One region of the Lactobacillus sp. ESL0260 genome, then DNA from elsewhere that is predicted to be linked to it. Evidence: predicted binding sites of a transcription regulator. Region 1 holds the regulator's gene; the other holds the start of a gene.
The links. The regulator HrcA, encoded in region 1, represses chaperone genes, less so after heat shock. The targets are predictions, from matches to a motif close to TTAGCACTCNNNNNNNNNGAGTGCTAA.

Region 1 (16,081 bases):
CTTAAAGTTCCTGCAGTAGCGAGTAAATCATCACAGACTACTACACGCTGACCAGGTTTAATAGCATCTTTATGAATTTCCAAGCTGTTTGAACCATATTCCAGATCATATGAAGCCCTTTCGACTTCCCGCGGTAATTTATGCGGCTTTCTAGCTGGAACAAAACCTATACCCAACTCTGTAGCCACAGGGCAACCAACAATAAAGCCACGGGCCTCCGGACCAACAATTACATCAGCATTTTTACTTTTAACGTATTCAGCTAACTTATGAGTAGCTGCTTGAAACAACTTGCCATCCTGCAGAACAGGGGTAATGTCACGAAAGATAATACCCTTATTAGGGAAATCCTTAACACTTGCAATATGTTTCTCAAAATCGTTTGCCATAAGAAGAAAAAACCTCCAAAACTTAACTTTCTTGCTAAAGCTTACTCGACCTTAATATTCTAACAGATTTTGAACTTAAAAGCATTAAATCCGTGAGAAATTAATGTTGTTTTAATTGCTCATTCACGTACATTAGTAATTTTTGACTTGGCATCTGTCTTAAATCAGTTATAAATTTAATTTGGGAATTAGTTGCCCTAAAATAATTAGAATCTGTTAATTTTCTTTTTATGGGATTGGCAACGCCGAATATTCTGTCATCTTCTAATTTGACAAATTTTAGTTCAAAAAACACCCGCAAAATGAAAAGAATCTTATCATAAGTGATTTGTAAAAATAAACCTACCGCACGATAATCGGCTACAGCCAAACCAGGGTGAGAATACACGTATTTCAGCAGCCTCACAAAATCAGCTTTTAGCGGTAGTTGCTTAACAGGCAATTGATCCATAATAAAGCGCAAATAAAGTTGGTCGTAATTATTAGTTAAAGCTAAATTGAGTTCCTGCAGATTACGGGGAACATCAAGAAAAGCAGCTACTTCACCCTCATTCTTATAATCATTTACCAAAGTAATTTTAGCTGGATCAATATCATACAGGCTAGAAGCAATATTTTTATTTCTTTTATCAAAAATCAAATACCTATCGGCAAATCCCATTATGTATTTTTCATTCCGCAAATCAATAACAGGTGCAGGAACTGCTAATTTTGGCGCAGCAAAAATGATGCCCTTGATTATTCCTTGTGGTTTTATCTGATTACGATAACAATTTTCCTGCAGCTCAATAAATATTTGATCTACATATGGTAAGAGAATCTTGGTCAAATATTTTTTGTTAAAGCCGACAACATCAATATTCTTATTATTTTTTCCAATATTTAACTTAATATGGTTTTTTTCTTTTCCCATGTAAAAGCAGCTATTTATTGCAGGATGCAATATGCTGAAAACAGGAGTTACATTATCGCTGCCAAACGGCCCCGCCTTTTTAATGTCAGTAATTATTTTCAAGTCAAGATTAGAAAATGGTAATTCACAATCATAATAGCGAATATTTTGATTATAAATTCCTTTAAAACTTTTCTCGAAAGTGGCACGCAATGAAGTTATCTTGTCTTCTGTCATTGACAGACCACAGGCAAAGTCATGACCGCCAAATTTGAGAAACAGTTTATCTTTCAAAGGTTCTAATGCATTAAAAAGATTAAAACCGTCTACAGACCTCCCAGAACCTTTTATGATTCCCTTGTCATTTTTAGTCAATACTATAGTTGGTTTGTGAGTTTTTTCTACCAGTTTATTGGCAACTAATCCTAAAACGCCTTCATGAAACTTAGGATTATATAAAACTAAGGTTTTCTTTCTTTCCCAGCCATTATTTTTAATTTGATTGAGACAGGAATTGTAAACTTTACTAGTTAAATTTTTACGTTTAGCGTTTAATTCTTCAATTTTATCTGCAATCTTTTCTGCCTCATCATCAGTTTCACACAAGAGAAGGTCTACAGCTAAACTGGCATTATCCAGTCTGCCAACCGCATTCAGTCTTGGTGCAATATTAAAACCAACATCATTTTCGTCTATGTGTCCCATTTGTAAGCCAGCTTTTTTTATTAGAGCTCTCAAACCTGGTCGCTCAGTTTCGTTGAGCATTTTAAGGCCCCGCTTGACGAGAATGTGGCCTTCCCCTGAGACTTTAACCATGTCACCGATTGTACCAATCATTGCCAGCTCCAGTAATTCTGGCATTGAATCTTGCATCAAGGCTCGGCTAATTGTATAGGCTACTCCAGCGCCGCAATAGTCATCAAACGGATATTTTTGTCCGGGGTAATTACAATGAACTAGGGCATAACTTTCAGGCAATTTATCTTGAAATTTATGGTGATCAGTAATTATTGTATCAACACCCATACTTTTAGCATAGTCTACTTCTTCAACCCCTGTAACACCATTATCAACAGTAATAATTAGTTTCGTACCGTCTGCTACAATTTTCTTGTAGGATTCAAGATTTGGTCCATAGCCATCTTTAAAGCGATCAGGAATAAAGAAATGAACATCGGCTCCTAAAATTCCCAGCGTCTCCATCATGATACTGGTGGCAGTAATACCATCTGCGTCATAATCACCATAAATAGTAATTTTTTCACCTGCATCAATTGCCTGGTTAATCCTTGTAACAGCTTTTTGCATATCGTGCATTAAGTAAGGGTCTGCTAAATCGTCTTCAGTTGCATTAAACCAAAATGCAAGTTTTGCGTCAGTATTTATTCCGCGCAAAGAAAGCAGCTTAGCCGTAATCGGACTAAGCTGATACTTTTCAATCAATTCTGGAGCTAATTTTTCACCCTTGCGCTCACGCCATTCAATCATTAATTAATTCAGCCTTTTTATTTTCCTACTATTTTGAATTTAAATCATCATCATTCATTTTTAAAACTGCCATAAAAGCATCTTGAGGAATTTCAACATGCCCTACAGCCTTCATCCGCTTTTTACCCCTCTTTTGCTTTTCTAGTAATTTAGCTCTTCTATCAGGGTCTCCCGTATGAATTTTCCAAGTTACATCCTTGCGGTATGGCTTAACAGTGGCACGCGAAATTATTTTAGCACCAATTGCTCCCTGAATATCAACCTCAAAGTTTTGCCGCGGAATTAATTTCTTAAGCATCGAGGTCATTTGTCTTGCTCTATTTTGTGCTTCATCCCGGTGGGCTATGAAACTTAAAGCATCAACAACTTGCTTATTTAACAGAATATCAATTTTAACTAAATCTGTTGCGCGGTAACCCGTAATTTCGTAATCAAGAGAAGCATAACCCTTAGTAGAAGACTTCAAATCATCAAAAAAGTCATAAATAATTTCAGCCAATGGCATATTGTAAATTACGTTAACCCGATATTTGTCTAAATAGTCCATTGTCACAAACTCGCCTCGTTTGCGTTGACATAATTCCATCACAGGACCGACAAAATCATTCGGTACCATTACTTCTGCTTTAACAAAAGGTTCCTGCACTTCCTTATATTCACCTGCAGACGGTAAATCAGAAGGATTATCAATTACTTTGGTCGTACCGTCATTCATAATTGCATGATAATCTACAGAAGGGGCAGTCATAATCAAGTCTAGGTTAAATTCCTGTTCAAGTCTCTCCTGCACCACATCCATGTGGAGTAAACCTAAAAAGCCACACCTAAAGCCAAAGCCTAAAGCGGTTGAAGTTTCAGGTTCAAATTCTAAAGCAGCATCATTGAGCTGCAATTTTTGCAAAGCTTCTTTAAGATCATCATATTTAGAGTTGTCTACGGGATACATACCAGAATACACCATTGGTGGTATCTGCCGATACCCAGGTAATGGCTCAGCTGTGGGATGTTCCGCTGCAGTAATTGTATCACCAACACGAGTTTCACGAACGGACTTGATGTTAGCCGTTAGGTAACCAACATCCCCCGCAATCAGAATATCCTTTTTAACTGGATGTGGACTAGAAACTCCCACTTCAGTTACTTCATACTCTTTACCCGTATTCATGATTTTTATTTTATCGCCAGGTTTAACCGTCCCTTCTTCAATCCTGACAGAGAGAACTACCCCGCGATAGTCATCATACTTAGAATCAAAAATTAATGCTTTAAGTGGGTTTTGCAAATTACCCTGCGGTGCCGGAATGTCTTTTACGATTCGTTCAAGCAACTCCTTAATGCCCTGACCAGTTTTACCAGAAACTTCAACAGCGTCGGATGCATCAAGTCCCAGCATTTCTGTAATTTCTTCTTTAGCTTGCTCTGGGTTAGCCGAAGGCAAATCGATCTTGTTTATTACAGGCAATATTTCTAAATCATCATCAATTGCCAAGTAAGTATTTGCCAAAGTTTGGGCTTGTACGCCTTGCGAAGCGTCGACTACTAAGAGCGCACCTTCACACGCAGCTAAAGAACGTGAAACTTCGTATGAAAAATCCACGTGTCCTGGTGTATCAATTAGATGAAAAATGTAGTCTTCGCCATCTTGAGCATGATATTTAATTTCAACCGAGTTCATCTTAATGGTAATACCGCGTTGGCGCTCAAGCGGCATGTCGTCTAACATCTGATTTTTTAATTGGCGTTCAGATACTGTATCGGTCAACTCTAAAATACGGTCCGCAATCGTTGATTTTCCATGATCAATATGAGCAACAATGGAAAAGTTGCGAATATGTTTTTGATAATCTTGTAATTTTGTTATGTCCATAAATAATTTGCACCCTTTACTCTATCTTTATTATTATAGCAAATTCAACAGACTGTATAAAACGAATTAAGAAACATGACAAAATTAAAGAGCTAATTCCTTTATATTTTAGGAATCAGCTCTTGTTCAAATTGCCAAAAATGTTAATAATACTTGACTATACCGTGCTTATCAGGTTTTCCATTTTTTGCAAAAAGTTTCATATATTTATGAAATTCTTTTTTTGCCCATTGAGGTGCATCCGCCGATATAGTTATCCCGGTATCATTTTTATTCCAATATTTATAACCCTTAGGACATTCTAACATTGCAATTTTTCTTCTATTTTAATCAAAAAGATCTAATCAGTGAAGTTATGATAACGTAATTATCACTGCAATTTTTCTTTTAGCCTTTCAAAAAATCCTTTTTCTTGCGGCATTATTGACCCTCCACCTGCTTTGACAAAATCAACTAGAGCCTGTTTTTGCTTCTCATTAATTGATTTTGGAATTTGAACTTGAACGGTGGTAATCTGATCGCCGTTACCGTTGCCACGCAAATACGGAACACCTTGTCCGTGGATGGTAAATTTCTTATTTGGTTGAGTACCTGCAGGAATTTTTAGCTTCTTTTCGCCGTGTACAGTTTTAACATTAATCTCATCGCCTAACGTTGCCTGGGCAAATGAAATTGGAACGGTCGTATAAATAGTTGTACCTTTACGCTCAAATTCCTTTGATGGTTTAATCCGATAATTGATGTACAAATCACCGTAAGGACCACCATTTTTACCAGCTTCGCCTTGACCTTCATAACGCAATTGCTGGCCATTGTCTATTCCAGCAGGAATATTAACTTCAATGGTATTCTTACCGTCAATTACGCCATTACCATGACAAGTTTGACATGGATGTTCAATAATTACACCTTTTCCATGGCATTTGTCACAAACAGCTTGCTGTCGAATCATACCTATCAGGGATTTTTGAGTGATAGTCATATAACCTGAGCCATTACATTTATCACAAATTATCGGATGTGTGCCTTTTTCAGCACCATTGCCCCCACAAGTTGGGCAGGTTTCACTCCTAGTATAGGAAACTTGTGTTTTCTTACCCGTAATTGCATCCATAAAATCAATAGACAACGTATAATCTAAGTCCTCACCGCGAGTTGGCGCCGTGGGATTTACATGTTGTTGATTGGCACCTGTGGCACCACCGAAGAAATCATTAAATATATCGCCAAAATCACCGAAGCCCCCAAAGTCACTGTATCCTTGACCAGCACCGCCAAAACCTCCTTGACCATTGACTCCAGCTGAACCAAATTGATCATATTGGGCTCTTTTTTGCTTGTCATGTAATACTTCATAGGCTTCGTTAACCTTTTTATATTTTTCCTCAGCACCAGGCTCATGGTTTAAATCGGGGTGATACTTCTTGGCAAGTTTGCGATAAGCAGAGGTAATTTCTTTGTCACTGGCATTGCGATCTACTCCCAGCACTTCATAATAATCTTCTTGTGCCATCTATAAGCTCCTTAACCTTACAAAAGAAAAGAACTACTTTTCCTGGCAGTTCTTTTCTAATTTATTCAATTATAAACCCTTTACTTATCTGGGTCTACCTTATGAAATTCACCTTCACCTGCAGAACCATTATTACCATCTTGTGAACCAGGATTTTGTGGTCCGGCTTGAGGTCCAGCTTGTCCTTGTGCACCTTGAGCTCCACCATTAGCTTGGTACAATTTGACTGCTAAGTCTTGTGCAACCTTGGATAATTCATCTTTCTTAGCTTTCATTTCATCCAAATTGTTGTCTTTTTGAGCTTTCTTTAAAGCATCAAGTGCATCTTGAACTTTCTTAGTATCATCATCAGAGACTTTGCCTTTGACATCTTTCAAGGTCTTTTCAGTGGAGAAGATTAATTGATCAACTTCATTACGTAAGTCGACTTCTTCTTTCTTCTTCTTATCCTCTTCCGCATGTTCTTCAGCTTCTTTTTGCATCTTCTTAATTTCTTCATCAGATAAGCCGGATGAACTCTTGATAGTAATCTTTTGTTCTTTACCAGTTCCCATATCCTTAGCAGAAACATTAACGATACCGTTCTTGTCAATATCAAAAGTAACTTGAATTTGTGGTACACCACGAGGGGCTGCAGGAATATCAGTTAATTCAAACCGTCCTAAAGTCTTATCATCGGCAGCCATTGGGCGTTCACCTTGCAAAACGTGCACATCAACAGCTGGTTGATTATCAGCAGCAGTTGAGAAAATCTGGCTCTTTGACGTTGGAATAGTTGTATTCTTTTCAATAAGTTTGGTAAATACACCACCCATTGTCTCAATACCAAGTGATAATGGGGTTACATCAAGTAAAACAACATCCTTAACGTCACCTGAAATGACACCACCTTGAATAGCAGCACCTAAAGCAACAGCTTCGTCTGGGTTAATTGAGTGATCAGGCTCTTTACCAGCCCACTTCTTAACTGCATCCTGTACGGCAGGAATTCGAGTAGAACCACCATTTAAAATGACTTTATCAATGTCATTAACTGTTAAATCAGCATCTTTTAAAGCATTATCAAATGGGATCTTAGTCTTTTCAACTAAGTCAGAAGTTAATTCATCGAATTTTGCCCGAGTTAAATCGGCTTCAAGGTGCAATGGGCCAGATTCACCTGCAGAGATAAATGGCAATGAAATATGGGTTGCTGAAACACCAGACAAATCTTTCTTCGCCTTTTCGGCAGCATCCTTTAACCTTTGTAAAGCCATTTTATCTTTAGAAAGGTCAACACCATTTTCATCTTTAAAGTTCTTAATCAACCAATCAATAATCTTGTTATCGAAGTCATCACCACCAAGGTGAGTATCACCATTAGTTGAAAGAACTTGGAACACACCGTCACCTAATTGCAAAACGGAAACATCAAAAGTACCACCACCAAGGTCGTAAACTAAAACTTTTTCGTCTTCAGCATCTTTGTCAAGACCATATGCAAGGGAAGATGCAGTAGGTTCGTTAATGATTCTCTTAACATCAAGGCCGGCAATTTTACCAGCATCCTTAGTAGCTTGACGCTGAGCGTCATTAAAGTATGCAGGTACAGTAATAACAGCATCGGTTACTTTCTCGCCCAAATAATCTTCAGAGAATTTCTTGATATACTGCAAGATCATTGCTGAAATTTCCTGTGGTGTATAAGCTTTATCACCAATTTTGACCTTATAATCAGTTTCGCCCATGTGACGTTTAATAGAAGAAATAGTATTGGGATTGGTAATTGCTTGTCTTTTGGCAACTTCACCTACTTGGATTTCTCCATCTTTAAAGGCAACTACTGAAGGGGTAGTGCGATTTCCTTCTGGGTTAGTAATAATTTTGGGTTCTTTACCCTCCAAAACGGCAACTGCTGAGTTAGTAGTTCCGAGGTCAATTCCGATAACTTTTGACATTGATATGCTTCCTTTCAATTATTGTGCTACAACAACCATAGCTGGTCTTAAAGTACGATCTTTGTACAAGTATCCCTTTTGTAAAACTCGTACAACATGATCTTTTTGATCATCATTTTCAGCTGCAACGGTTTGAACAGCTTGGTGTAAATTGGGATCAAATTTGACACCTTCAGCTATAATTTCACTGATACCGTGATCTTTCATCGCTTTAACCAGTGAATCAAGTGTCATCTGTACACCTTTTTTAAGCTGTTTTGATGCTTCGTCATCGACTTTAGTAGCTAAAGCTCTTTCTAAATTATCCATCGCTGGCAAAACATCTTTAGCTAAGGATTGAGACTCATATTTGATAAGCTGCGCTCTTTCTTTATTGTAGCGATTTTGCATATTTTGCATCTCAGCTTGACTGCGCAAATACTTATCTTCCAGATCGTCTTTTTCTTTTTGCAATTGAGTCAAATTACGCTGCAATTTACTTTCCAAAGACTCTGGTTTCTTTTCTTCGTTAGCCTTAGTCTTAGAATTTTCTACTTCTGTCTTTGACTTTTTATGCTCATCTTTTTTTGGCTCTTTTTTTGAGTTTTTACTATTATTTTCTTCTTTACTCACGGCTAACCTCCTTTATTTGAATCTACCATAATAATCAAGTAATTTTTTAGATAGTTCGTTTCTGAAATACTCGAGTAATCCAATCACCTGAGAATACGGCATATTATCAGGGCCAAGTAAAGCAATTATGCCCTTTCCATGAGAGCCAACGCTGTACTCTGCCGTAAGCAGACTGTAATCCTTTAACAAATCATTTGATAATTCGGATCCTAAACTAACTCGAACCGGATACCTGTCGCTTTTCAAATTTTGCCTATTGTCCAAAATACTGGAAATCAAATCATTATGCTCAATCATTTCATAGAGCGATCTTAAGTTTGAAATATCGTCCAGAGAAATGTTGTTAAGCAGGTTAATCTGGCCATCAACATAGGTTTGCTCACTGGCAGCATCGTTAATAACATCCTCGACCAAATTAATCAGTTCAGAGACATGAGCAACTTTAAGTTTATTGCCCAAAGTCTTTTTAAGATAGTCTGGAGTAACTTGATCTAAAGTTTTGCCCACCAGCTGATCGTTAATCATGCGCACAGCCTGTTCAATTTCATCACCATTAACATTATAAGGTAAAGTATAAACCTGGTCATGAACGTCACCATCACTAGTTCCTAAGACAGCCATAATCTGTCTGTTAAACAATGGCACGATACGAAAACCAGTAATAGTTAATTCACTATTTTCAGGACCTTCCGCAAATGCTGTGTAATTGGTTAGATCCGATAAAATTTTTACAGCTGCCTGAACGATGTCGTTAACCTGATGAAACGGTTGATCAAGCTGACTAATGATTCGCTTATATACAGAAGATGAAATTTGTAAAGGTTCAACCAAGTTGTCAAGATAGTAGCGGTAGCCTTCAGTTGAAGGTACGCGGCCACTGGACAAATGAGTTTTTTCAATCAAACCCTTATCTTCTAAAACAGCCATTTCGTTACGAATAGTAGCACTTGAAACCTTAATAGGCAGTTGATTCATAACAGTCTTGGACCCAACAGGATCATGTGTCTGCGTAAAATCATTGATAATTGTTTTTAAAATTAATTCTTGACGTTCGGTCAACATAAATATCGCCCTCACTTTTAGCACTCAATCTGATTAGGTGCTAACAATTTATATGATACTAGCTTTTAGCAGAATGTCAAGTTGAGTGCTAACTTTTTTCTTAAAAAACGTCAATCATTTTTTAGTATCATTAATTAATTCATCGCAGCAAAATAATTTTTAATTTCAGCCTCGTCTTGACTCATTTGTTGTGTTAGCTCTTTTAAATTTGCAAATTTAATTTCACCACGGGTATACTTATACCATTTAATTACCATTTCCTCATTATAGGCTTCCTGATCAAAGCCAAATAAGTTTGACTCAATATAAAGCTTTTTCCCCTGATTGATAGTCACATTATAGCCTACACTTGTCATTGAGTCATACCACTTACCACAAATCTTGGTTTTAGTCGCATATACGCCAATTTTAGGAACAGCCTTGTCTTCACTCCAAACCAAATTAGCTGTGGGAAAACCTAGTTTATGCCCATTGCGCAAACCGTGACCTACATAGCCTGACATAACATAGGGAAAGCCCAACAACTTAGCGGCTAATTCCATATTTCCACTAGTTATCGCTTTCTTGATTTCCGTAGAACCAATTTTTTGACCATCATAAGACTGCTTAGGGACATTAATTATATTGAACCTTCCCTGAGCAAACTTAGGGAAATTTTTCATATTAGCCGTGTCTTTAGGGCCATATGTGTAATCAAAGCCAGCAACTACAGTGTCTGCGTGTAATTGAACTATTATATTATCAACAAATTCCTGAGCCGTAAGTTTACTAAATGCCTCATTAAAATGCATCACCAACAAATAATCAACTTTGAGTTTTTGCATCTTGTATGCTTTTTCTGCAAGCGTATCTATGTAAGTAACTTTTTTATTTTGATAGACTTCTTTTGGATGACGATCAAACGTCATTACCACTAGTGGCAAATGTTTTTGCGTTGCCTTTTCTTTTGCAATTTTGATTAATTCTTGATGTCCGCGATGAACTCCATCGAAGAAACCTAAAGCAAGAATAATATTTTGGGGAATTATGTTTTCCTTAAAGGGGTATGTTAAATGGATAATTTCCATAATAAGACCTTCATTCACCTATTCATTTTGTAAAAGCATTAAATACGGGCGATAAATGGTACCATCTTTGCGATAAATTGCCTTAACTTTATTATTGTAACGTAATGCCACATTATTTGCATTCGTTTTCAAAGAAATAGCTACACCATTTTTAACTTTAGACCATAATTTTTCATCAAGATTCATTTGCACGTAATTTCTAAAAAAAGAATCAATTGGTTGAATAATTTGATCAATTAATTTAGGATCTTCGGTAATTTCAGAAAGTTTTACAGACTGACTAATATCAAAACCTGAACTAGATGTGCGGCGCAAACTTTTCATTACTGCTGGTATTTTCAGTTGGGTACCTAAATCATTTATTAAAGAACGAACGTAGGTTCCTTTACTACATTCAATTTCAAAGTCAAACATTTCTTGGCCTTTTTCTTTATCAAAGATAGGTTCATTTACAAGATTATAAGCAAAAATTTTAACTTGCCTTTTAGGTCGTTCTACCTCTATACCAGCTCGTGCATATTCATATAAATGCCTACCGTTAACCCTCACAGCAGAATAGATCGGCGGCACCTGTTCAATTTGTCCCACAAATTCTTGCATTGCATCTTTTATCTCAGTTGATTTGACTTTATTCGTGATCTTTTTGCTAGCTGTTATTTTGCCGCTAATATCGCAACTATCGGTGGCAAAACCAAGTATTCCCTGTCCGATATATCTTTTATTTTGAGTATGCATTAACTCAATTAGTTTAGTAGCCTGTCCTATTGCGACTGGTAAAACACCTGTAACATCAGGATCAAGAGTACCAGCATGACCTATTTTCTTAATGTGCAAGACTTTGCGTAATTGATAGACAACATCAGCACTCGTCATGCCTTTTTCTTTGTCTATCACCAATATACCATTTAACATTTTTCCCGTACCTTAACCATGAAAAAAGCGCCTAACAGCGCTTTTATTAATTATTTCGATTTTCATCCTGCTTTTTAACTTCAGCAATTAACCGATCAATTTTGCTACCGTATTTAACTGAATTATCTCGTTTAAATATTAATTCAGGAACTTTGTAGACAGTTAAGACTTGACCCAACAAATGCCGCATCATGCCCTTTGCCTTATTTAAACCAGCTGCAGCCTCTTCTTCCTTTTTAGCATCTTCTGAAAGAATACTGTAGTAAACAGTAGCATACGAGAGATCATTAGTGCATTCAACTGCTGTAATAGTAACGTCATTAACACGTGGATCACGAATATTTTTGCGCAAAATTTTCGTTAATTCACGGAGGATTTCTCCTTCAACACGACCAATTCTGTGTTTCATGCTTTCCTCCCTGTTAATTACTCAGGTTTGACTTCTTGCTTTTCAACGGCTTCCATCTCATCACCAATTTTGATATCATTGTAGCCCTCAATTGTTAAACCACAGTCAAACCCTTGTTTAACCATTTTAGCATCATCTTTAAATCTTTTAAGTGAAGCCACTTTTCCAGTATATATTACAACACCGTCACGAATCAAATTGATTTCAGAATCTTTTGAAACATAACCAGAATCGACAAAGGCACCAGCAATTGTTCCTACCTTGGAAACCTTCCAAGTTTCCCGTACAGTCAAATTGCCCACAACCTTATCTTCATAAGTTGGTTCAAGCATACCCTTCATGGCTGCTTTAACATCGTCAATAGCCTTGTATATGATGCTATACAGACGAATATCTACACCATCTGTTTCAGCTTGTGACTTTGCGGTAGCTGTTGGACGAACATTAAAGCCAATTATGAAGGCATTCGAAGCGCCAGCCAAGGTAACATCTGATTCATTTACAGCACCAACTCCAGCATGAATGATGTTTACACGCACACCTTCAACTTCTATCTTTTCAAGTGACTGCTGTAAAGCCTCTACAGAACCTTGAACATCCGCTTTTAAGACAACATCTACTTCCTTCATGTTTTCTTTTTTCATTGTGTCAAACAGGTTATCAAGAGTAACATGTTGAACATTTTCACGAGATTGTTGCAAAGCTTGTTGCGCTCTTTGTTCACCAACACTTCTAGCCGTCTTTTCATCATCGAACACTACTATTTTATCAGCAGATTCTGGAACATCATTTAATCCGGTAATTTCTACTGGCATTGACGGAGTAGCCTTTTCGACTTGACGACCGCGGTCATTAGTCATAACACGAACTCTACCAAAGCGGTTCCCAACTACAATTGGATCGCCAACTTTTAGTGTTCCTTGTTGAACCAAAAGGTCGGCAACAGGACCACGTCCACGAGAAAGTCTGGCTTCAATAACAGTACCAATTGCTTTTTGCGTTGGGTCTGCTTTCAATTCCATCACATCCGCTTGCAAAAGGATCATTTGCAAAAGTTCATCAACATTTTCACCAGTTTTAGCAGAAATGTTAACAAATATTGTGTCACCACCGTAATTTTCCGGAATTAAATTGTACTTCATTAACTGCTCAGTAACATGCTCAGGGTTTGCTCCCGGAACATCCATCTTGTTAATGGCAACAATAATTGGAACTTTAGCACTCTTAGCATGATCAATTGCTTCAACAGTTTGAGGCATTACACCGTCATCTGCAGCAACAACCAAGACAACAATATCGGTAATTTCTGCTCCACGTTCACGCATATTTGAGAATGCGGCATGTCCTGGTGTATCCAAGAAAGTAATTGGCTGATTATCAACTCTTACCTGATAAGCACCAATTTTTTGCGTAATTCCTCCAGCTTCATGAGCCGAAACATGCGTATGACGTAAACGATCAAGCAGTGTTGTCTTACCATGGTCAACGTGTCCCATAATAGTAACTACTGGTGGGCGTTTAATTAAATGCTTAGATTTCAGAGAAGCTTTCATTCTCTTGTCATAAAGATTATCAATGTCAGATATATCCTCATGAACCTTTTCTTGAGCATTAATATTATATTCAGCCGCTACTAATTCTATTGCATCTTTATCAAGGGATTGATTTTGATTAGTCATGACACCCAGCATAAATAATTTTTTGACTATTTCAGCTGGCTCTCTGTGCAAAATTTTTCCTAAGTCTTGAGCATTCATACCCACTTCGTAAACCAGAGTATCTGGTAATGGCCGCTCTTTTCTTTGCGTTGGCTGCTTTTTAGGTACTTGTTCAAACTGCTTCTTCCTATTTTTACGCTTACGCTTTTCTTGGTGTTTCGAATAATTATTTGCACCATAGGTTTGATTTTTACCTTTTCTGCCTGGCTTGCCAGAGTTACGACCATGACCGTTGCCACGACGTTTTTCCTCTTTTTCGGGTTCAGGGGCAGCAGTATCTAAAACTTTAGGTTGACGAACAGGTGTAGACTTTTGATTATTCTTAAACCTGGCTGGTGAAGGTTTAAGAATTTTAGGTCCCGTCACTTTAGGAGCAGTAGTTTCAGTTTTAACTACTTTATTTTCATTCTTAGAAACAGGTTTATTAGTTTCAGCAGACGTTGGTTTAGTTTTAGTCTGATTTTCCTTATAAGACTTTTGTGCTCTTTCTGTTTGCCGATTTAATTTTTTCTCTTCCACTCGTTGTTTTTGCTTTAATTGCTTTAATAAATCTTGGGCTACTGGTTTAGAAGTTTTTTGACTCAAATTGGAATGTTGTCTAGTGCGATCTTGACTTTGTCTAGATCTATTATTTGACTTGTGAAAGTTATTGTTTTTTCTATTACTTTTACCATTCTTAGTTTCATCATGCTTTTTTTCATTTTTACGAATTGAAGTAACAGAAATTTTGATTTTACTGCTCTTTTTCGCTGGTCTTTCTTGCTTTTTGGCGGGAGCGGAGCTACTGCGGAAACTACCCTTTATTTGCTCTACTTGTGTATCTTCAAGTGATGACATATGATTTTTAACATCAAACCCCAGGTCCTTTGCTTTATTGACCACAGTTTTATTATCGATGCCTAATTCTTTCGCCAATTCATAAATTCTTGTTTTAGTCATCAAATCACACTCCTTCTTTGATTTTTTGTAACAATGCTTTGCCAAAACCAGTATCAGTAATTCCCAAAACTTTACGCTTTTTACCAATAGCTTGGGAAATTTCACTACTATTAAATTCCGTAATCACAGATACGTTATTTTGTTTTCCAATCTTGGTAATCTTTGCGGTGGTATCCGTCTGTGCGTCTTGAGCTAAAATAATCAGCTTAACTTTTTTAGCCTTTACGCTTATTGACACAATTTCAAATCCTGAAACCAGTTTACCTGCCTTTTGGCTTAGTCCTATTAAATTTAATGCTTTTTGTCTATTTTGCAAACCTATTTATCACCAAACAATTCTTTTCTTGCCTTTTGATGGTCAACATATGAATAAAGCTCTTGGTAAAACTCTTCAGGCACTTTTGTTCCTAAGCTGCGCTCAATCAATCCCTTTTTCTGAGCGTTTTTGATCTGACTTGGATCAAGTGAGACATATGCTCCTCTACCAGGTTTCTTTCCAGTAGGATCAACTGCGATATTTTTTTCTTTGTCTACCACAATTCTGACCAATTCTTTTTTGGGCTGCATAGTATTAGTTAACAAGTCTTTTCGCATTGGAATCTTTCTTTTTTTCAAAAAGTTTCACCCCTTGCATTACTCTTCAGTAGTATCTATCGTTTCACCGTTAGTAGCTTCAGCTTGAAGTCCATCTTCTGTTTTGGTCTCATCAGATGAAGTTTCTGCTTCAGGTTCTTCTTCTGCAGCAGAATCTTCTGTTACATCACTTGCAAAACTTGCATCGCCTGCTACTAAATTGTCAGATTCAGCTTCTTTATTTTCCTTTTCAGCTTGATCACTGCTTTCATCAACAAATTCTACTTCTGATTCTGGTCTGATATCTATTTTATAACCGGTTAACCGTGCAGCCAAACGAACATTTTGGCCCTTTTTCCCAATTGCCAGTGATAATTGGTAATCAGGAACTATTACTAAAGCACTTTTTTCATCGTCTTCATCGCCAAATTGCACGGCAATAACTTCTGCAGGATTCAAAGCATTAGCTATATAATCTGATGGATCTTCTTCGTATTTAACTACATCTATATTTTCACCGTCAAGTTCGTTGACCACATTTTGCACTCTGGCACCTCTTTGACCAACGCAAGTACCAACTGGATCAATGTTAGGATCATTCGATTTCACGGCAATCTTGGTTCTGTCTCCTGCTTCACGTGCAATTGAAACAACTTCTACAGTTCCATCGTAAATTTCAGGTACTTCCTGTTCAAATAACCTT
Region 2 (16,081 bases), on a different contig from region 1:
ACCGCCAAAAAGAAATTAACCGGCAGCAAAGATTACTTAAACACGATAAACAAAAATCGAAAACTGAGATTTACAATGATACTAAATCTACTATTAAGCAAAATCAAGAAGTAGTTAAGCAAGATAAACAAATTCTAAATGCGGCAAATAAAGGTAATTGGCGCAAAGCCTACACGATTATGTGGCACCAAAAAAAGCAAGAACAAACTATTACATCAAATGGCCAAGATTCAGCAGGCCTTAATTCAAGAATAAATGTAGAGAAAAAGCTGCAATTCTTTAACTATTTACGCCATGAGCCTTTGCCTTATGAAAGTCAGGATATGCCAGTAACAGGCTGGCAGTTCTTACTGCAATTAAATCAGCAATATTTGCCTTACGTATTTACTCTTGTTGCTCTGTTTTTATTAACTTTGCTTTTAACTGATTCTTACCACCAAAAATTAGATACGGCGCAGTTATTACCGCTTGAAAAAAATAATTTAATGATTTCGAATACCATAGCAGGAATAGTCCTGACTCTTGGTAGTTTTTTAGCGATTAATTTAGTATTATTTATTGTAGCTTCCCTTATTTATGGTACAGGTAGTTTAGCCTTTCCTTATATCGTAGGTCAATATACAGGTGGTAGGCCTCTTATTGAATGTATATCTACTGGCAGTTTTATTATTAAAGTAATTGTATTGCAGGTACTTACCTTCATCTTCGAGGTTGTCCTAGTTCAGTTCCTTGCCCGAATTTTTCGTGATAAATTACCAGCATTACTTATCGCTATTTTACTTGTCCCGGGACTTAACATTGCAACTATGATAGTTGAACCGTTGCGTAAGATTTGCGCCTGGTTGCCAATGACTTACCTGAACGCAGTTGACATAGTATCTGGCAATTTAGGAATGAATTATCAAAATGTGCAGTTGAACTATACGACAGGGCTGTTAACACTATGCTGCTCAATTTTAATAATTACTATTATGATTTCACTATCCAGTCATATAAAATACAAAGAATAAAATTTTATATTTTGTAAATCAACGTTTTTACTTTTAATTTAGTATTATCATGACTTTAAATCGTTCATTTGTTTATTTAAATTGTGCTTACTCAAAAGTCTTTTAAAACTAAGTGTAAAAATATTTAACAAGTAATAACATACTCGTCATTACAAAATGGAAAACTCATTTCAAAGGAGTCTGGGAAAAGATAGTTTTTTCCCAGACTCTTTATTATCTCTTAAAAATCTTTGTAGAAAGCAATCAAATCGTATTTATCACACGGCTTAGAATTACCATTTTCATAAAACATGCGCGTTTTACCCGTATTTTCGGTCAACAAAAATTTCTGTCTGACAGAATTATATTCTGTAATACACTATTCATTAATTTCGTACCAATTCCCCGACTTTGATAAGCAGATTAACCAGTAACTCTTGGATATAAATGATGGTCAGACCATCACCAAACTACTCTGATTAATCCAACTAATTGACTATGATCCTAAGCGCCAATAGTAAAAAGCAAATTTGCCACTGCCTTTTGCAGTTGCCGAGGGTTTTGTGTATAAGAACTCCAACCGATGCTGGTATATAAATTGATGAGTTGGTCTAAAGCAATATTTTGGTCAGCTATATATTTCATTTTTATTCCTCCTTTATTAATTAATAATTAAAGAGCAGTGCGTAATTTTTCCATGTGCACCTCCCAATTTATTTTTGATAGAGCCAGTAAAATTATTAACTTTAAGTTTAAACTCCTGAGTTTTTGAAAACAACAGTAAATTTATCAAGTTTTGCAAACAAAAAATCAATTAATAGTTAACAAGGTAATTTACTGTAAGTTGAAATATAGAAATAGTAAACAAGAAGGCAGATTTATTTCTATTTTTGTTGCGTTTCCAAAATATAGATTATTTTAGTCAAAGCTATCCAGTTCAGTCAGTGCATTTTCCCAAGCATCATTTGCCTCAGCAAGTTGTTTTTGCACTTCAGTGAGCTGTTCCTGCAAAGGACCTAATTTGTCGAAGTTAGTAGCAATTTCAGGATCAGCCATTTGAGATTGAATATCTTCCTGCTCTTTTTCCAGTTGTTCAATCTTATTTTCAGTATTTTCAACTTCTCTTTGCAATTTACGCTTTTGTGAATCGCGCAATTTTTGCTCTTGATAAGAAAGTTTATTTTTATTTTCGTCTACTTTTGCTGCCGTATTATTTTTTGCTGACTCGTTCTCTGAAACAATATTTTGCTTGTTTTTTTCATCTAGATAATAGCTATAATCACCCTCGTAAACTTGGGCAGTACTATCTTTGATCTCCACAATTTTGTTAGCTAACTGATTAATGAAATAGCGATCATGTGACACAAACAACAAAGTACCGTCAAAATCCTGCAAAGCTTTTTCTAATACTTCTTTCGCCTCAAGATCCAAATGGTTAGTAGGTTCATCCATCAGCAGAAAGTTGTTATGTTCAAGTGACAAAACCGTTAATGTTAATCTCGCTTTTTGACCACCAGATAATTGTCCGACAGTTTTATCAATATCTTTTGCGGTAAACAAAAAACTGGCTAAAATCGATCTCACATCTTTTTCAGGCATTGTTTTATGACGGTCCCAAACGGTGTCAATCACCGTTTTAGTTGGATCAAGTCCCTGCAGTTCTTGATCATAGTAGCCGATATCAAGGGATGCACCGTACTTAATTGAGCCTTTTTTCGGCTTTAATTCCTTCATCACGGTTTTTAGTAAAGTTGATTTACCAATACCATTTTGACCAATTACGGCTACGCGGTCGCCTTTATTTATTTGCAGAGAAATATCGTGCACCATTGTTTTTGTTGGATAGCCAATTGTTAAATCACGTAAAATTAAAACTTCTTTACCAGATGGCCGCTCGCTTTGAAAATTAATGCGCACTTTATTTTTGTGCTTTGGCGGAGTGATCCTATCCATTTTCTCCAATTGCTTGCGGCGGCTTTGTGCTCGTTTAGTAGTTTTGGCTCTGACAATATTTTTTTGAATAAATTCTTCGTCTTTTTTGATTTGCTCTTGTTGCTTTTCATACGCTTCTTCTTGCTGGCGATCACGCAGCTGCCGTTCAGCAACATAAGCGGAATAATTCCCCTTAAAGTCAGTTAAGTTGCCAAATTGCAATTCAAAAATCTGTGTGGCTAAATGATCTAAAAAATACTGGTCATGGGAAACAACTAAAATAGCACCAGAATAGTTTTTAAGATAACTTTCCAGCCAGTCCAGAGTGTCTAAATCAAGGTAGTTGGTAGGCTCATCAAGTAATAGCAGAGCAGGTTTGCGCAGTAGCAATTTAACAAATGAAAGTCTGGTCTTTTCTCCTCCGGAAAGACTTGCGATTTTTTTTGACCAAGTTTCTTCGGGAAAGTTAAAGCCATTCAAAATACTTTTGATATCAGCCTGGTAGGTGTACCCTCCTTGCTGCTCAAAGTTGAATTGCAGCTGGTCATACTGTTTTAACAAATCACTTCTTTTAGGGTTAGCAGCGATGTCCTGCTGTAAACTTGTGATTTTTTTGCTCATATTAATTAATGAAGTAAAAACACTGAGCATTTCTTCCCAAATTGTTTTACTTTCATTTAGACCATTTTCTTGGGCAATATAGCCGACATCTATATTTTTATTGATGGTGAAGTCACCATGTGTGGCTTCTTCTTCACCGGTCATAATCTTAAGCAGGGTTGTTTTACCAACCCCGTTAGGTCCAATCAGACCAATTCTGGCATTTGCGTCAATTGAAAAATTGACATTTTTAAATAATGTGTTGGCACCGAATTGTTTTTCTAAATCGTGTCCTTGTGCAATTATCATAATTTTTCACCTAAAAACCATTTTAGCATACGTATTGAATTTCTTGTGTGAGAGTTTGACGGATATATGAAAGAAAAAGAGCAAAAATACAGCTTTTTAAGCGTGAATGAATAAAAATACCAGTTTCTATTATCAAGCCTGTTACCATTATGCTAAAATTTAAAAGATTGTGAAAAAAATGTTTGCAAATGACGTAAATTTATAGGTAAAATAGAATTGATTGCTGAGAAATTCACAAGAACGAATTATGGTTACTTAATTAAGTTGGAGGCTTCTTAAATGGAAAAAATCAAAATACCAACGGCAACGGCTAAAAGGTTGCCGTTATATTACCGTTATCTTATTATCTTAAATGAGGCTGGCAAAGAAAAAGTTTCTTCGACTGAATTGTCTGAAGCTGTTCAGGTAGACAGTGCTTCAATCAGACGTGATTTTTCTTATTTCGGCGCTTTGGGCAAAAGGGGTTATGGCTACGATGTAAAAAGTTTACTTTCTTTTTTTAAAAAGATTTTAAACCAAGACACTTTAACAAATGTTGCTTTGGTTGGCGTAGGTAACTTGGGTCATGCTTTATTAAATTACAATTTTAAACGCTCAAATAATATTCGCATTTCTTGTGCTTTTGATATTGATGAGAAAATTACCGGCAGAATTCTAAGCGGTGTGCCTGTCTATGATATGAGTGAACTTAAAAAGCAGCTTAGTGACCAACAAATTTCTATTGCGATTTTAACGGTGCCATCTGCGGCTGCTCAAAAAACTGCTGATGATATGGTAGAAGCTGGAATTAAGGGAATCATGAATTTCACCCCAATTCGTTTATCTGCACCAAGTGGCATTAGAATTCAAAACGTTGATTTGGCTACTGAGTTGCAGACACTTATTTACTTTCTTGATTCGGATAAGAAAAAATAGTTTTAAAAAGCAAATTAGCACTTTTTTACTCAAAGTGCTAATTTTTTCTTGCATTTTTTCATAAAAGGGGTTATTATCATAAATGTAAGTTAGCACTTGACAAATAGGAGTGCTAATGGCACATAAAAGAGATTAAAATTTAATTTTAGGAGGGACAAACGTGTTACAACCAATAGGTGATCGCGTGATCGTAAAAGTTAAAGAAGAAGAAGAAAAGACTGTAGGCGGAATCGTCCTGGCTTCTAATGCTAAACAAAAGCCGACAGAAGGTGAAGTAGTTGCTGTTGGTGAAGGTAACTTTGCTGAAAATGGCAACAAAATACCTATGACTGTTAAGGAAGGCGACGTTGTTTTATATGACAAGTATTCTGGTACAGATGTTAAATACGATGGTCAAAAATATTTAGTCCTTCACGAAAAAGATATTTTAGCAATTGTTAAGTAATTAAGGAGCGTATAAAAATATGGCAAAAGAAATTAAATTTTCAGAAAAAGCAAGACGTTCCCTGTTAAAGGGCGTTGACAAATTAGCTGATACTGTTAAGGCTACTATTGGTCCTAAGGGTAGAAACGTTGTTTTGGAGCAATCTTACGGCAACCCAGACATTACTAACGATGGTGTGACAATTGCCAAGGCAATTGAATTAAAAGACCACTATGAGAATATGGGTGCTAAGTTAGTTGCAGAAGCAGCACAAAAGACCAATGATATTGCCGGTGATGGTACTACTACTGCGGTTGTTTTAACCCAAGCAATTATTCGTGAAGGTATGAAGAATGTTACTGCTGGTGCTAACCCTGTTGGTGTTCGTCGCGGTATTGAAAAAGCCACAAAAGCTGTAGTAAATGAATTACACAAGATTAGTCACACTGTTTCTTCAAAAGACCAAATTGCTCAAGTTGCTTCAGTTTCTTCAGCTTCAAAAGAAGTTGGTGATTTAATTGCTGACGCAATGGAAAAAGTTGGTAATGACGGTGTTATTACTATTGAAGACTCACGTGGTATCGAAACTGAATTATCAGTAGTTGAAGGTATGCAATTTGACCGTGGCTACCTGTCACAATACATGGTAACTGATAATGACAAGATGGAAGCTGATCTTGACAATCCATATATCTTAATTACTGATAAGAAGATTTCTAACATTCAAGACATCTTGCCATTGTTACAAGAAATTGTTCAACAAGGTAAATCACTTTTAATCATAGCCGATGATGTGTCTGGTGAAGCTTTGCCAACATTAGTTTTGAACAAGATTCGTGGTACGTTCAATGTCGTTGCTGTTAAAGCTCCTGGTTTTGGCGATCGTCGTAAAGAACAATTACAAGATATTGCCGCTTTAACTGGTGGTACAGTTATTACTGAGGACTTAGGTCTTGAATTAAAGGACACTAAGATTGACCAATTAGGTCAAGCTCGCCGGATTACTGTAACTAAGGACTCAACTACTATTGTTGATGGTTCTGGTTCAGATGAAGCAATTAAAGACCGTGAAGACTCAATCAGAAAGCAAATTGCAGAAACTACTTCTGACTTTGACAAGAAGAAATTACAAGAGCGCCTAGCTAAATTAACTGGTGGAGTTGCTGTTATCCATGTCGGTGCTGCTACTGAAACTGAATTAAAAGAACGCAGATACCGCATCGAAGATGCTTTGAACTCAACCCGTGCTGCTGTTGATGAAGGCTACGTTGCTGGTGGTGGTACTGCTTTAGTAGATGTTAAGGATGCTGTTAAGGACCTTAAAGGTGACAATGCTGATGAACAAACAGGTATTAACATTGTCTTAGAAGCTTTGACTGCTCCAGTTCGTCAAATTGCTGAAAATGCTGGTGAAGATGGTTCAGTTATCTTGAATAAGCTTGAAGGTCAAGAAAATGAAGTTGGTTACAATGCAGCCAACGGTAAATGGGAAAACATGGTTGAAGCTGGAATTATCGATCCAACTAAGGTAACCCGTACTGCTTTGCAAAATGCTGCTTCTATTGCTGCTTTGTTATTGACTACTGAAGCCGTTGTTGCCGAAATACCAGAAGAAAAACCTGCCGCTGATCCAAATGCAGGTGCTGGCAATCCAGGTATGATGTAATTTAGTTTTTATTAGTTAATTAATAAATCCTACTAGCAATCCTGTGGGGCTTGCTGGTAGGATTTTTTTGTTTAATATACAAGTTATCAGAATTTGATAAATAAATACTGCCTTTACATTAGGAAGGAATATTAGTGGAATATTTAAGTTTACTAGGTATCGTAGTCATAGTGATTGGCTTTGCGCTGGGACTTGATACCATAGCCGTGGTTATTATTGCTGCTTTAATTACAGCCTTAGTTTCAGGAATTGATTTTGTCTCGTTTTTGACAATTTTGGGTAAAGGATTTATGGATAATCGCATGGTTTCCCTGTTTTTTCTGACTTTACCAACAATTGGCATTTTGGAAAGACATGGCTTAAAGCAAGCTGCTGTTAATTTGATTAAAAAAATGAAAAAATTGACGCCAGGTCGTATTTTCGATATTTACCAAGCCATTCGTGAAATTGCTGGTGCTTTCGGCATTTCATTACAAGGACACGTCCAGTTTATTGCTCCTTTGATTAATCCAATGGCACAAGCGGCCGGTAAGGTTAATAGCGAATTGACCTCTTTAGAAGTTGACCAAATTAAGGGTAGGGCGGCTGCAACAGAAAATTTTGGTAATTTCTTTGCCCAAAATTTATTCGTAGCTTCTTCAAGCGTTCTACTTATTGCAAGTACTATGAAATCACTGGGTCACCCAGTTGATCCTAGTGGCATAGTTCTATACACTTTTCCAGTTGCAATCATCAGTTATATTTTATGTGTGGGTTACAATCATGTGTTTGACCAAAAATTACTCAAACAGCAAGAGAAGTAGGAGAAATAATGGATACTTTAATCAATAATATTTTATTAGCGTTCTATATCTTAATCGGGCTGTTTTTCTTGGCTGCAGCAATTGAGTCTTGGCGTGATCAATCAAATCCTGTGCGTTGGGGTACCGGGCTTTTCTGGTTTTTGTTTGCAATACTATTCTGTTGTGGGCAATGGCTTTCGAATGCAATTAACGGTGCAATTATAATAATTATTGCTTTATTATCTCTGTTTAAACAGGTTCGCGTAGGTCACATAAAAGATTTGGATGAAAAAGTTGCTCAACAAACGGTTGAACGCATTGGCAACTGGATCTTTTTGCCAAGTATCTTGCTAGCAGTTTTAGCTTTATTAATAGCCCAATTTACTAATCTGGGTGGTCAAGTAGGTATAGGTGTGGCAGCAATTGTTTCACTTATTTGCGCACAAATTCTGACAAAAGCAAATGTGAAAGTTGTGTATGAGGATACTCAGAGAATGGTGCGTTCGGTAGGGTCAGCGGGAATCTTACCACAGCTGCTTGCTACTCTGGGTGTGGTATTTACAGCTTCAGGTGTGGGACAAGTTACTGCTAAGGCTATTTCTGGACTTTTTCCTATTGGAAACCATTTATTGGGAGTTACACTCTATTGTGTTGCCATGGCTTTGTTTACAGCCATCATGGGTAATGCGTTTGCGGCCTTTGCAGTTATTACTGCTGGAATTGGCATCCCTTTTGTTGTGGCACAAGGAGGTTCACCGGTTGTAGTTGCAGCTTTAGGGATGACTTCAGGTTATTGCGGTACACTGTTAACACCAATGGCAGCAAACTTTAATACCCTGCCCGTTGCTCTTATGGAAATGAAAGATCAACTAGGCGTAATTAAACAACAATTTCCGATCGCAATCAGCATGTTGCTTATTCAAATTATGCTAATGTATTTTTTGGCATTCTAAGATAGTAAGGAGAAATATAATGAAAATTCTTGTAACAGGTTTTGATCCATTTGGTGAAGATAAAATTAATCCTGCAATTGAAGCAGTTAAACGACTGGATGAAGAAATTGCTGGAGCACAAATCGTAAAACTGGAAATACCAACTGTTTTCGGTCATTGTGCCGATGTGGTTCATGAAGCTATTCTGAAGGAAAAACCTGACTATGTGTTAAATATTGGACAAGCCGGTGGTCGCTATGGTCTAACTCCCGAACGAGTGGCAATTAATTTTGATGATGGTCGCATTGCCGATAATAAAGGATACCAACCACTTGCTACACCTATTCAGGCAGACGGTCAAAATGCATATTTCACGCAACTGCCTGTTAAGGCAATGGCACGGGCAATTAGGGAAGCTGGACTTCCAAGTTCAGTTTCTACGACGGCAGGTACATTTGTCTGCAACCACATTATGTATCAAGTGCAGTATATGATTGATAAAGAATTTCATGACTTAAAAGCTGGCTTTATGCACATTCCGTATTTACCAGAACAAGTTGTTGCTAAACCAGAAACTCCTTGTCTGAGCTTAGCAGATGATGTAAAAGGTATTACGGCTGCCATTAGTGCAATTGTGAAGATGGATGGCAAGAAAGATTTGGCAAGTATTGAAGGACATATTGCCTAAATTTGGATTTATTTATATGCAAAAGCAATAATTGCAGCTAAAAAACATATTGTGGGAAGAGATCGTTTTACTTGCGGTCTTTTTTCTTTTAATGAATAGTTTAGCGTATAATAATAACAGTAATGCAGAAAAGAAGGAGAATAATGGCGCAAACAAACCTGACTCCGATGATGGAGCAATATCACCAAATTAAAAAGCAATATCCCGATGCCTTTCTTTTTTATCGGGTGGGAGATTTTTACGAATTATTTGAAGACGATGCAATCAAGGGTGCCCAAATTTTGGAATTAACCTTGACTCACAGGTCCAACAAAGCCGAAAACCCTGTTCCTATGGCAGGAGTACCTCACGTGGCAGTGCAATCTTATGTAGATACACTGGTTGAAAAGGGTTATAAAGTAGCTTTATGCGAACAACTTGAAGATCCGAAAAAGGCCAAAGGAATGGTTAAACGTGGTATTATCCAACTTGTGACTCCCGGAACCTTGATGAATGACAAACCCAGTGAAGCCAAGGAATCGAATTATCTTACCTCTGTTGTAACTACCAAAAGTTGTTTTGGATTGGCATACAGCGATTTATCGACTGGTGAAATTTATGCCACTCATTTGAAGAGCTTTGCAGCTGTTTCAAATGAATTATTATCATTACGCACACGGGAAGTTGTTTTCAATGGTCATTTAAATGATCAGGATAATGACTTTTTTCATAAAGCAAATATTACTGTATCAGAGCCGGTAGAGTTAACTGGCAAACATGCGGAGATTTCCTTTGCTGAACAGGATCTGACAAACTCTGCTGAAAAAGCTGCTGTAAAACAGCTGGTGGGATATTTATTACAAACTCAGCGTCGTAGTTTAGCGCATTTACAAGTCGCTAAAAGCTATGAAGTCAATCAATATTTACAAATGTCGCATACCGTGCGGGATAATTTAGAATTGACCGCATCTGCAAAAACGGGTAAGAAGATGGGTTCACTTTTTTGGGTGCTTGATAAAACACATACCGCAATGGGTGGACGCTTGTTAAAACAATGGCTTGCTCGGCCATTATTATCCGTTGAACAGTTAAACAGGCGCCAAGAGATGGTACAGGCGTTAATTGATGAGTACTTTACGCGGGAAAATATTAATGACGCTCTCAAGGGAGTTTATGACTTAGAACGCTTAACGGGGCGAATTGCTTTTGGTAATGTCAATGCCAGAGAGTTATTACAGTTGGCTCATTCTCTTAATGCCGTACCAACAATTTTGACAGCAATGCAAAAGGCTGAAAATAAAAATTTGCAAAATTTTGCCAGTCAAATTGATCCTTTAAAAGGAATTGCTAAATTGATTACGGATACTATTGTTGATCAGCCTCCAGTTCTGACTACCGAAGGAGGATTAATCAAGGATGGTGTTGATAGTCAATTAGATCGTTATCGGGATGCTATGAATAATGGTAAAAAGTGGCTGACTGGAATGGAGCAGAATGAACGTGCTCAAACGGGTATTGATAATTTAAAAGTTGGTTATAACAAGGTCTTTGGTTACTATATTCAAGTTACAAATTCAAATAAGAGTAAGGTTCCGCTTGACCGGTATACGCGTAAGCAAACTTTGACCAATGCAGAGCGTTATATTACCCCAGAACTTAAAGAACATGAAAATCTTATTTTAGAAGCACAAACCAAATCAACAGATTTAGAATACGATTTGTTTGTTAAATTAAGAGAAGAAGTCAAAAAATATATTCCAGCATTACAAAAGTTGGCTGGACAAGTAGCTCAACTTGATGTCTTTTGCTCTTTTGCTCAGGTGGCTGAAGACAATAATTATTGCAGACCTCATTTTCATACCGATAATCAAGATGTCAAGGTAGTATTAGGACGTCACCCAGTAGTTGAACAGGTGATGAAAGCTGGTTCCTTTATTCCAAACGATGTTAAGTTAACAGAAGATACTGATATCTTTCTGATAACAGGTCCTAATATGTCAGGTAAAAGTACATACATGAGGCAGATGGCTCTTATTGCGGTAATGGCTCAAATAGGATCATTTGTACCAGCCGATAGTGCAGATTTGCCGATTTTTGACCAAATTTTTACTCGTATTGGTGCAGCTGATGATCTGATTTCTGGTCAAAGCACGTTTATGGTCGAAATGACTGAAGCAAATGATGCTTTACAACATGCCACTAAACGGAGCTTAGTTTTATTTGATGAAATCGGTCGGGGAACAGCCACTTACGATGGTATGGCACTGGCTGGTGCTATTGTGCAGTATTTACATGATGAAGTTGGAGCCAAAGTTTTATTTGCTACACACTTTCACGAGTTAACAGCCTTGGAACAGACCTTACCTCATTTGAAAAATATTCATGTAGGAGCAACTGAAGAAAACGGCAAGCTGATTTTTCTCCATAAAATTTTACCAGGACCTGCAGATCAAAGTTATGGCATCCATGTTGCGCAACTTGCTGGTTTACCGAGAAAGGTTTTACGCCAAGCTACTAAGCTGCTTAAAAGACTTGAAGCTCAAGGTAGTAATTTGGGACCGGCTTCAACACAACTTGATTTATTTAGCTCAAGTAATGAGCCGGCCGAGGAACTACCAGTTGGTGCAGAGTCAGATTCTGCAACTGAATTGACTGACAAAGAAAAAGATATCCTAGATGAAATTTCTAATCTTTATTTGGCAGATCAAACGCCGCTGCAAGTGATGCAGCTGGTGGAAAATTGGCAAGAAGATTTAAAGGATGAAAACTAATCATGGCACAAATACATGAGCTTTCAGTTAATCTGTCTAATCAGATTGCAGCTGGAGAGGTAATTGAAAGGCCGGCAAGTGTGGTCAAAGAGTTGGTCGAGAATGCGATTGATGCCGGTAGTAGCAGGATTAGAATAGATTTTATTGATGCCGGTTTGAAACAGATTGTAGTTCAAGATAACGGCTCTGGAATCCCTAGTAATCAGATTGATCTGGCTTTTACCAGACATGCGACCAGCAAAATAAAAAGTGAACATGATTTGTTTAATGTCAATACCTTAGGTTTTAGAGGAGAAGCTTTAGCCTCGATTGCTGCAGTTAGTCATGTTGAAATTTTGACTAATTCTTCTGGAGCAATAGGAACGCGTGCTGAATTTTCTGCTGGTGTTAAAAAAATGCAGGAAGATGCTGCAGCAAGACAAGGTACTCAGATTACTGTCAAAGATTTGTTCTATAATACCCCGGCACGGTTAAAATATTTGCGCAGTCCCAGGACTGAGATTATGAAAACAGTAGATATAGTTAATCGCCTTGCATTAGGATACCCAGAAATTGCCTTCACTCTAATGAACGAAGGAAGGATTCTGCTTAGAACTGCTGGTAATAATAATTTACGCCAAACGGTATCAAGTGTATATGGCCGCAATATTGCTGAACGAATGTTGCCTTTTAAAGGTAGTGATAATGATTTTGAAGTCAGTGGTTTAATTTCCAAGCCAGAACTCACGCGGTCTACTCGTAATTTTATTTCTATTTTGCTTAATGGCCGTTACATTAGAAATTTTAAGTTGGCAAGTGCAGTGATGGCTGGTTATGGTAATAATCTTACTGACAAACATTACCCTATTGCAGTCATCAAAATAAAGACAGATCCTTTATTGGTTGACGTTAACGTTCACCCCACAAAGCGGGAGGTTCGCTTATCTAAAGAAACAGAATTGAGTCGCTTGATTACCAGTGCTATTAGTAGTGTGCTTCTGAAAAATGACGTGAAATCTGATGCATTGAGTAATTTAAATTCAACTAAAGAAGATACACTGGTTGATCAACTTAAGTTTAATTTAAATAAAAATGTGGTAGAAACGAAAAGGCCAAATGCAGGAATTGCGGAAATTAATGAACAGCCTCCAGCAGAAATTAAGCACATTCAGCATTCACAGTATGTGAATTTGGATATTCCGCGAGACGATGAACATTATCTCATAACTGCGACATGGGATGATAATGTTGTCAAGCAATGCAGTTTAACACCCTTTACTAGTAAAAATACTAATAATGAGATTATTTCAAGCGGTGATGAAGTGTTAGCAGCAAGCTTACCCGAGTTAAGTTTTGTTGGTCAAACCCCAATCTTTATTATTGCTGCTAATAATGATGATCTATACTTAATTGATCAGGTTGCAGCAAGAAGGTTGCTAGCTTTTCAAAAAATTATCCATGAATTATCTAACTCTAAAATCAGTCAGCAGGGGTTACTGAGTCCTTTAATTTTGGATTTTGGCAATCTGGATTTTTTACAAATAAAAGAAAAAATGGCAGATATCAGAAAAATCGGGATTTTTTTAGAAGATTTTGGTCAAGATACCTTTATTTTAAGATCATATCCCACCTGGTTGAAACAAAATATTGAGCATTCTATTCGCAAGATTTTAGACTTGTTTTTAAATGTTGATCAAAGTAATTCTCAAAATTTAATTAAAAGAATAGCGGCCGATCAAGCTCAACGAGAAGTTTCGGGGCGTAAAAAATTGACAACTGCTGATTGTGGTGCAATTTTGACTGATCTGCGGCAAATTGCTGATCCTTATCATGACGCTAAGGGCAATTTGGTGATTGTGCGCATCAGACAAAGTGATTTACGCAAAATGTTTAAGAGGAATAAATAAGATATGTATGAATACTTTCAGGGTGTTATTGTCACAATCAAACCTGATTTTGTAGTAGTTGATGTGAATGGAATTGGCTATAAGGTTTTTAGTCCCACACCTTATGCCTATCAAGAAGGACAAAAGGCGCGCGTTTTTATTGAACAAATTGTGCGGGATACCGGTATCACTTTATATGGCTTTCAGACTGAGGATGACAAGGGACTGTTTTTAAAGCTCCTAAGTGTAAGCGGTATTGGTCCCAAGTCTGCTTTAGCCATCATGGCGGCTGAAGATAGTAATTCATTAGCAAAAGCCATTGAAGAGGGTGAAGTAAAATATTTAACCCGCTTTCCAGGCGTTGGTAAAAAGACTGCTTCACAAATTGTGTTGGATTTAAAAGGTAAATTAGGCAGCTTTGTTAAGAACGCAAATAAGGCGGCTTCGGCAGAAGTATCGCCTGAATTAAATGATGCATTATTAGCATTATTAGCGTTAGGATATACCAAAAAAGAAGTAGATAGAATTACACCAGTTTTAATTGCAGAGGAAAAAACAACTGCGGATCAATATATTAAAAAGGGATTGGCACTTCTCTTAAAGAAGTAAATCTTGTTATAATGAAAATGACATTTAAAAGGGAAGTGAAACAGGTGACAGAAGATAAAAATAATATTGTTTCTGGAAAGGTTCAAGGCCAAGAAGAAGAACAAGCTGAGTTTTCTTTACGACCCCAGTCATTAAATGAGTACCTGGGTCAAAAACGCGTTAAAAAAGAAATGGCAGTTTATATTAAGGCTGCCCAAAAAAGGGATGAGGCTCTAGACCATGTGTTATTGTATGGCCCTCCTGGACTGGGTAAAACGACATTAGCTTTTGTGATAGCTAACGAACTTGGTGTGCATTTAAAAAGTACAAGTGGCCCAGCGATAGAAAAAGCGGGCGATTTGGTTGCCCTTTTAACTGATCTCGATCCTGGAGATATTTTATTTATAGATGAAATTCATCGTCTTGCCAAGCCTATTGAAGAAGTCCTGTACTCAGCGATGGAAGATTATTATGTTGATATTGTAATTGGAGAAGGCCAAACTACTCACGCCGTTCACGTTCCCTTGCCCCCATTCACGCTTGTTGGTGCTACTACTTTGGCTGGCCAGCTGTCAGCTCCCTTACGTGACCGCTTTGGTATAGTTGAGCATTTGCAATATTATAAGGTTGAAGAACTTGAAAAAATAATTTCTCGTTCCAGCAAAGTTTTCAATATTGAAATTGAACCCCAGGCAGCACACGAATTAGCTCGCAGATCACGGGGAACTCCCAGAGTAGCTAATCGGCTATTAAGACGAGTAAGGGATTTTGCCCAGGTGAAAGGAGAAAAAGTAATTTCTTTTGCAACCACAGCAAGTTCTCTTCAACAATTGCAGGTTGATGAAGAAGGACTAAATCAAACAGATCGCAAAATTTTACAAGTAATTATTGAAAATTACCATGGTGGACCAGTAGGAATTAGAACATTAGCGGCTAACACTGGTGAAGACGTGGAGACAATTGAATCCCTTTATGAACCATATTTAATGCAAAACGGGTTTTTATTAATGACACCCAGAGGCAGAATGGTGACAGAGAAGGCTTATGTTCATTTAGGCCTGCCGCTGCCAAACAAGTAATGCAATTGTTCGTTATTTTCTGTATAATAAAAATTTAGACAATAATTAATTTTAATTTGAGGAGTGTAAAAGTGAATAATTTATTTTTAGCACAAGCAAATGGTGCAGGTAGTAGTATGTGGACAATCATAGTTTTTGTAGTTTTGATTGCTTTTATGTACTTTATCATGATTAAGCCACAAAAAAAGCAACAACAAAAGAAAATGGAAATGATGAACCAATTGAAAAAAGGTGACAATGTCATTATGATTGATGGTCTTCATGGCAAAATCGATTCAGTAAATACTAAGGATAAAACGGTTGTGCTGGATGCTGATGGCATTTACTTAACATTTAGTCGAATGGCTGTACAACAAATTTTACCAGCTAATACGGCAAGTGCTGAGCCTGCACCAACACCATCAACTTCTGATGACGCTGAAAAGCCAGCAGAAAGTGAACCTGCTCAAGCTTCAAAAGAAGAGCAAAAACCTGCTGCTCCTGCAGAAAAGCCAGCTGCAGCCAAACCAGCTGATGCAGCTGATGAAACTCCAGCTGATGGATCAAAAGAAAATTAAAACAA

Region 2: the regulator HrcA is predicted to act here: its motif matches at 4,835-4,861, upstream of groES (co-chaperone GroES).

The regions. Positions count from the first base shown of each region.
Region 1 is NZ_REHO01000011.1:85,661-101,741, forward strand. Features, by position in the region: gene F5ESL0260_RS05270 (adenine phosphoribosyltransferase) at 1-389, opposite strand, end outside; gene recJ (single-stranded-DNA-specific exonuclease RecJ) at 490-2,766, opposite strand; gene lepA (translation elongation factor 4) at 2,798-4,636, opposite strand; gene dnaJ (molecular chaperone DnaJ) at 5,007-6,149, opposite strand; gene dnaK (molecular chaperone DnaK) at 6,230-8,086, opposite strand; gene grpE (nucleotide exchange factor GrpE) at 8,105-8,698, opposite strand; gene hrcA (heat-inducible transcriptional repressor HrcA) at 8,711-9,760, opposite strand; gene ribF (riboflavin biosynthesis protein RibF) at 9,895-10,827, opposite strand; gene truB (tRNA pseudouridine(55) synthase TruB) at 10,846-11,739, opposite strand; gene F5ESL0260_RS05315 (ribosome-binding factor A) at 11,786-12,148, opposite strand; gene infB (translation initiation factor IF-2) at 12,166-14,805, opposite strand; gene F5ESL0260_RS05325 (ribosomal L7Ae/L30e/S12e/Gadd45 family protein) at 14,810-15,121, opposite strand; gene rnpM (RNase P modulator RnpM) at 15,124-15,420, opposite strand; gene nusA (transcription termination factor NusA) at 15,439-16,081, opposite strand, start outside.
Region 2 is NZ_REHO01000013.1:6,322-22,402, reverse strand. Features, by position in the region: gene F5ESL0260_RS06425 (hypothetical protein) at 1-1,010, shown strand, start outside; gene F5ESL0260_RS09540 (hypothetical protein) at 1,494-1,634, opposite strand; gene F5ESL0260_RS06415 (ABC-F family ATP-binding cassette domain-containing protein) at 1,908-3,830, opposite strand; gene F5ESL0260_RS06410 (redox-sensing transcriptional repressor Rex) at 4,110-4,745, shown strand; gene groES (co-chaperone GroES) at 4,906-5,190, shown strand; gene groL (chaperonin GroEL) at 5,210-6,835, shown strand; gene F5ESL0260_RS06395 (DUF969 domain-containing protein) at 6,970-7,638, shown strand; gene F5ESL0260_RS06390 (DUF979 domain-containing protein) at 7,647-8,570, shown strand; gene pcp (pyroglutamyl-peptidase I) at 8,590-9,237, shown strand; gene mutS (DNA mismatch repair protein MutS) at 9,405-11,987, shown strand; gene mutL (DNA mismatch repair endonuclease MutL) at 11,990-13,873, shown strand; gene ruvA (Holliday junction branch migration protein RuvA) at 13,877-14,461, shown strand; gene ruvB (Holliday junction branch migration DNA helicase RuvB) at 14,479-15,519, shown strand; gene yajC (preprotein translocase subunit YajC) at 15,591-16,076, shown strand.